Sinorhizobium fredii NGR234: one gene and its partner. The protein of the gene in region 1 interacts with the protein of each later gene in a pairwise test. Links are inferred from orthologs where the notes say so. Each region holds a gene or a part of one and is shown on either strand. Other genes may lie near its edges.

Region 1 (3,073 bases):
AGTTGTCGCGGAAATCGACCGTTTCCTTGTCGAGGTCGTCGAGCAGCGAATGGGCCGCCTTCTGAAGCCGGCACTCGGTATAGCGCTCGGCCGCCGGCGGATCGCCGTCGACGGAGCCGAAATTGCCCTGGCCGTCGATCAGCGGCAATCTGAGCGACCAATCCTGCGCCATGCGCGCCAGCGCATCGTAGATCGCCATGTTGCCGTGCGGATGGTATTTACCCATCACGTCACCGGTAACACGGGCGCATTTGACGTATTTCTTATTCCAATCGATGCCGAGTTCGCTCATCCCGTAGAGGATGCGGCGGTGAACGGGTTTCAAGCCGTCGCGTACATCGGGAAGCGCGCGGGAAACGATGACGCTCATGGCGTAATCGAGATAGGACCGCTGCATTTCCTCGATGATGGAAATCGGCTCGATGCCTGGCGGAGTCTTTCCGCCGCCGGGAGTGCTTTGCTCAGTCAATGTCGATCACGATCTTTGTTCAGAATCAGTCAGTTCTTATAGCCGAATGCCGCTTCGAGCGCCAATTTTGGCCAATGGTTTTGAACAGCCTTTTGCCGGTGTAACGGGCTTTTCTAGGGCACGCACCCATAAATCGGAAAGGCTTTTGCGCAAACATCGAACACATCCGGCGTGCCCGCCCGCGCCCGGTGTATGCTATCGCGCGGCGATTGACTAGTCGGCCCTTCCCAAGCGCGCATGGGTTACCTAAGAATGCAGCGCGACCAGGGAACTGCCCTGGAGGATCCGGAGGGGGAACGGATGTTCAATGTCGATCTGTTGGTCAATGCGCTGACGACGCTGCTCGTCACACTCGATCCGCCGGGTCTCGCGCCAATCTTCCTGAGCCTCACGGTCGGATTGAACCGGCAGGAGCGCTTCCAGGTTGCCACGCGCGGCTCGTTGATCGCCTTCTTCATTCTCGCTGCTTTTGCCCTCTTCGGCGACGGCATTCTCGGACTGCTGGGCATCTCGATCGGCGCCTTCCGCATCGCCGGCGGCCTGCTTCTCTTCTGGATCTCCTTCGAGATGATCTTCGAGCGGCGCCAGGAGCGAAAGGAAAAAACCGGCGAAACGGCGGTAACGAAGGACCACATTCACAATATTGCCGTCTTCCCCCTCGCCCTGCCGCTGATCGCGGGTCCCGGAGCGATCTCGGCAACCATCCTTCTCGGTAGTTCCCTTCCCTCGGTCATAGGTCGCGCGCAACTTCTCATCGTCATCGCCGCCTCGATGGCACTGCTCTTTCTGGCCCTGGTGATCGCTGATCGGATCGACCGCTTTCTCGGCGTCACCGGTCGGGCGATCCTGACCCGCCTCCTCGGCGTGATCCTCGCGGCGCTGGCCGTGCAGTTCGTCGTCGATGGCGTCCGCTCGGCATTCCAGGTCTAAACGCGCAACGGCCCGCTCAGAGGCGGGCCGAACGTTCTTCGGGGTTCTCGATCCTGCCGATCAGAACGGAATGTCGTCGTCGAGATCGCGTGAGAAATTGCCGCCGCCCTGGTTCGACTGGCCGCCGGAGCGTCCGCCGCCGGAGGATTGCCGCGGCTGATCATAATCCTCGTAACCGCCGCCACCGCCGTAATCGCTGCCGCCGCGACCGGCTCCGCCGCCCTCGCCGCGACCATCGAGCATCGTCAGCGTCGAGCTGAACCCTTGCAGCACGACTTCCGTCGTGTAACGGTCATTGCCGTTCTGGTCCTGCCATTTGCGCGTCTGCAACTGGCCTTCGATATAGAGCTTGGCGCCCTTCTTCACATATTGCTCGACGACCTTGCAGAGGCCTTCGCTGAAGACGACGACATTGTGCCATTCCGTCTTTTCACGGCGTTCGCCGCTGTTGCGGTCGCGCCAGGTCTCCGAAGTGGCGATCCTCAGGTTGGCGATCGGCCGGCCGTCCTGCGTGCGCCGGATTTCCGGGTCGGCCCCGACATTCCCGATCAAGATCACCTTGTTGACGCTACCAGCCATATCGCTTTTCCCGTGTTTCCGCCGAACCGCCGGCCCGGCTTTCAAATATCTCAAGAGCGCGCATCTTAGCGGCCAGCCGCCGCCGATACGCCCCGCATCCTACATAATCCACAGCTCATTTGGCAGGCTTTGGCTTATGTTTGTTCTTTCTTTGTTCTAATATTCCCGTATTATCCTGTCAACCGAATCGCAATTGAGCCGCCTCTTTGCCGATTGCGCCTCGACATGGGCGTTCTCGTCATTACATAGGAGGCTTTCAACCGACATGCAAAACTGGCTTCCGATGAGCGAACTCAAGACCCTCTCCATTCGCGGCGCGCGCGAGCATAACCTCAAAGGCATCGACCTCGACCTGCCGCGCAACAAGCTGATCGTGATGACCGGCCTTTCGGGCTCGGGCAAGTCTTCGCTCGCCTTCGACACGATCTATGCCGAGGGCCAGCGCCGCTATGTCGAGAGCCTATCGGCCTATGCCCGGCAGTTCCTGGAGATGATGCAGAAGCCGGACGTCGACCAGATCGACGGGCTGTCGCCGGCGATCTCGATCGAGCAGAAGACGACCTCGCGCAACCCGCGCTCGACGGTCGGCACGGTCACCGAGATCTACGACTATCTGCGCCTGCTCTTCGCGCGCGTCGGCGTGCCCTATTCGCCCGCGACGGGCCTGCCGATCGAGAGCCAGACTGTCAGCCAGATGGTCGACCGCGTCCTGGAGTTCGGCGAGAGCACGCGACTCTATATCCTTGCGCCGCTCGTGCGCGGCCGTAAGGGCGAGTACAAGAAGGAACTCGCCGAGCTGATGAAAAAGGGCTTCCAGCGCGTCAAGGTCGACGGCCAGTTCTATGAGATTGCCGATGTGCCGGCGCTCGACAAGAAATACAAGCATGACATCGATGTCGTCGTCGACCGCGTGGTCGTGCGGGCCGATCTTGCCACCCGGCTTGCGGACAGCCTGGAAACCTGCCTGACGCTCGCCGACGGTCTGGCAATCGCCGAATTCGCCGATAAGCCGCTGCCGCCGGAAGAGACGGCCGCCGGCGGCTCCGCCAACAAGTCGCTGAACGAAACGCATGAGCGGGTGCTGTTCTCGGAGAA
Region 2 (3,280 bases), 1.7 Mb from region 1 along the record:
CCTGTCCTGGGTTCGTCAGATGAACCCGAAAACATAGGCGAGCGGCAGGATCGCAAGCGCCGACTGGACGACAAGTGCTGCCCAGTTGAACAGCGTCGCGCCGTTGTCGCTCATCATCGACAAGATGCGCCCGAATGCCGCGAGCGCAAAGGCGGCGCCGACGGCGAGATAGACCATCGGCTGGGCAAGCAGGATGGCGCCGAGGCCGAGGCCCACATGCATGCCGCCCATCGTGGAGCGCGCCTCGGCCAGTCCGCCGCGACGCCCGTCGGCAATGCGAATACCGGCGACGCGGAAGATAAGGCGCGGCGCAAAGAGCATGACGAGACCGATCAGCATCGCTGCGCCTGCCGCGCAAAACGCCAGGAACTCCCCGGTTTCCGTCGGAATATAGAACTCCATGCCCATCCCCGCGGCAATTCATCACAGCTGCCGCCGAGAAGCGATTCTCGCCGACGCGCCATTGGTCTAGCGCATGTTCGCGACGATGGGAATCGGCTGCGCGGCACGTCCGGTTGCAATCACAGAAAACTCTGCGGATCGACGTCGAGCTGGACGCTGACCGAACCGCGCTCCTTCGGCCCGGAGGAAATCATCGCCTTCAGGAAAGATTGCATGTCGCTGTTGCGTCGTCCGTGGACGAGCAGGCGAAACCGATGCCGGCCGCGGATCAGCGCGAGCGGCGCCTCGGCCGGACCCAAAACCGAAATGCCGTCGACCCGTGGCGCGGCATTGCGCAGGCCGCGTGCATGCCCCTCGGCATCGCTTCGCGTGTCGGCCGAGACGATAATCGAGGCAAGCCGGCCGAAGGGCGGCAGCACCGCGCGTTCCCGCTCGTGGATCTCGCGTTCATAGAAGGCATCCGAATCGCCCGATACGATCGCCTGCATCACCGGATGCTGCGGCTGATAGGTCTGCAGCAGGCCGAGGCTCTTGAGACCGGTCCGCCCGGCGCGTCCCGTCACCTGCGACAGCAGTTGGAAGGTTCGCTCGGCGGCGCGCGGATCGCCATTGGCAAGGCCGAGATCGGCATCGACGATGCCGACCAGCGTCATCATCGGAAAATTGTGTCCCTTGGCGACGAGCTGCGTGCCGATGACGATGTCCGCCTCGCCGCGGGCGATCGCCTCGAGTTCCAGCCTCAGCCGCTTGACGCCCATCAGGTCGGAGGAGAGCACGATGGTGCGGGCTTCCGGAAAATGCCGCTCGACCTCCTCGGCGATGCGTTCGACCCCCGGTCCGCAGGCGACCAGGTGGTCCAGCGTGCCGCATTCCGGGCAGGCTTCCGGGGTGCGCTCCGAATAGCCGCAATGGTGGCACTGGATCTGGCCGCGAAAGCGGTGCTCGACGAGCCAGCTCGAGCAGTCCGGGCACTGGAAGCGGTGCCCGCAGACGCGGCAGAGCGTCAACGGCGCATAGCCGCGGCGGTTCAGGAACAGGAGCGCCTGCTGACCGCGGCCGATCGCCTTGCCGACCTGGTTCAAGAGCACCGGCGAGAGGAATCCGCCGCGCTCCGGCGGATGACGACGCATGTCGACGACGCCGAGATGCGGCAGCGCCGCATCGCCGAAGCGGGTCGGCAGGTGGATCGGCCGGTAGCGGCCGACCTCGCCGTTGACCCGGCTCTCGACGGAAGGCGTTGCGGAAACCAGCACGACCGGAAAGGCGCTGATCCGGCCGCGCACCACCGCCATGTCGCGCGCATTGTAGAACACCCGGTCCTCCTGCTTGTAGGCGGGGTCGTGCTCCTCGTCGACGATGATCAGGCCGAGCTCCTCGAAGGGCAGGAACAGCGCCGAGCGGGCGCCGGCAACGACACGCACCTGGCCGGTCGTCACCTGCCGCCACACTTTCTCACGCGTACGCGGGGCAAGATCGGAATGCCATTCCGCCGGCTTCGCACCAAAACGGTCCTGGAAACGCTCCAAGAAGCCTGCGGTGAGCGCGATCTCCGGCAGCAGGATCAAGACCTGCTTGCCGGCCCTGAGCGTTGCTGCGATCGCCTCGAAATAAACTTCGGTCTTGCCCGAGCCCGTGACGCCGTCGATCAGCGAGACGGAGAACTTTCCGTCCTCGACGGCGGCGAGCAGATCGGCGGCCGCCTCCTTCTGCACCCCCTCGAGGCGCGGCGCGGCGAAATCCGGATCGGGCACGGCGACCACCGGCGGCGGCGGCATGAACACCGTCTCGAACACGCCTTGCGCGGCAAGTCCGTCGATCACCCCGGAAGAGACGCCGGCCGCATGGGCAAGGCCGGAACGGGTCCAGGAAAAGCCGTCGCCCGCCGTCGCAAGGACCCGCTCGCGGGCGGCGGTCATCCGTTCCGGGCGTCGTTCGGTCAGCCGCAAGGCCTCGACCATCGGCTCGGGATCGAAGGCGGTCGGTGCGCGGAGCGCCATGCGGGCCACCAGGCCGGGGGGCGTAATGGTGTAGGACGCCACCCAGTCGAGAAAGGTGCGCATGTCGCGGGTGAGCGGCGGGCAGTCGAAGACCTTCTCGATCTCCTTCAGCTTCTTCGAATCGACCATGCCATCGTCGTCGCCGTCCCAGACGACGCCGACGACGAGCCGCGGCCCGAGCGGCACCTGCACGATCGAGCCCGGCTCGACCGCCATCCCCTCCGGCACCGCATAGGAATAGGGCCTCGGCGCCGGCATCGGCACCAGGACGGGCACCACGCGGCGGTCGAAGAGAGCGCCGAATAAATCGGTTGAATCAAGAGTCATTTTGCCGTGACCTTGCCACCGCTTTCAGTTAAAGAAAACTGCACAGCGAACCGCTGCCTTTGCAGGAGCAAGGGTTTGTCACGGTTCCACCCGAGTTTCAACGCGCGCGATTTCCGCCTTGGACTTTCCCTTGAGGGATATGCGCCCGAACGGCTGAGTGCCAGAGGAAGACTCCCATGAAATTTTTCGTCGATACTGCCGATGTGAAGGAAATCCGGGAACTGAACGATCTCGGCCTTCTCGACGGCGTCACCACCAACCCGTCGCTGATCCTGAAGTCGGGCCGCGACATCGTCGAAGTCACCAAGGAAATCTGCTCGATCGTCGAGGGCCCGGTTTCGGCCGAGGTGACGGCGACCGAATATAGCGAGATGATGAAGGAAGCGGCCGCGCTTTCGAGGATCGCCGACAACATCTGCATCAAGCTGCCGCTGACGCTTGACGGCCTGAAGGCCTGCAAGGCGCTGACCTCGGACGGCCACCATACCAACGTCACCCTCTGCTTCTCCGCCAACCAGGCGCTGCTTGCCGCCAAGGCCGGCGCGACCTTCGTC

Evidence for each region.
Region 2: the proteins of NGR_RS19045 (region 1) and NGR_RS26715 interact in binary tests that used the Escherichia coli proteins (3 or more experiments, as listed by UniProt). The link is inferred for Sinorhizobium fredii NGR234 from one-to-one orthologs.

Annotation. Positions count from the first base shown.
Region 1 is NC_012587.1:1,605,955-1,609,027, reverse strand. What follows is about bases 220-2,975. They hold NGR_RS19045 (single-stranded DNA-binding protein), read right to left. Parts: upstream 1,979-2,975; coding sequence 1,460-1,978; downstream 220-1,459. Other genes in these bases: uvrA (excinuclease ABC subunit UvrA), read left to right, coding at 2,262-2,975; NGR_RS19050 (MarC family protein), read left to right, coding at 770-1,399; gyrA (DNA gyrase subunit A), read right to left, coding at 220-469. Outside these bases: more of gyrA, read right to left, coding at 1-219; more of uvrA, read left to right, coding at 2,976-3,073. UniProt on the Escherichia coli protein: Plays an important role in DNA replication, recombination and repair. Binds to ssDNA and to an array of partner proteins to recruit them to their sites of action during DNA metabolism. Acts as a sliding platform that migrates on DNA via reptation.
Region 2 is NC_012587.1:3,273,271-3,276,550, forward strand. What follows is about bases 125-3,087. They hold NGR_RS26715 (primosomal protein N'), read right to left. Parts: upstream 2,727-3,087; coding sequence 522-2,726; downstream 125-521. Other genes in these bases: NGR_RS26710 (hypothetical protein), read right to left, coding at 125-402; fsa (fructose-6-phosphate aldolase), read left to right, coding at 2,903-3,087. Outside these bases: more of NGR_RS26710, read right to left, coding at 16-124; more of fsa, read left to right, coding at 3,088-3,280.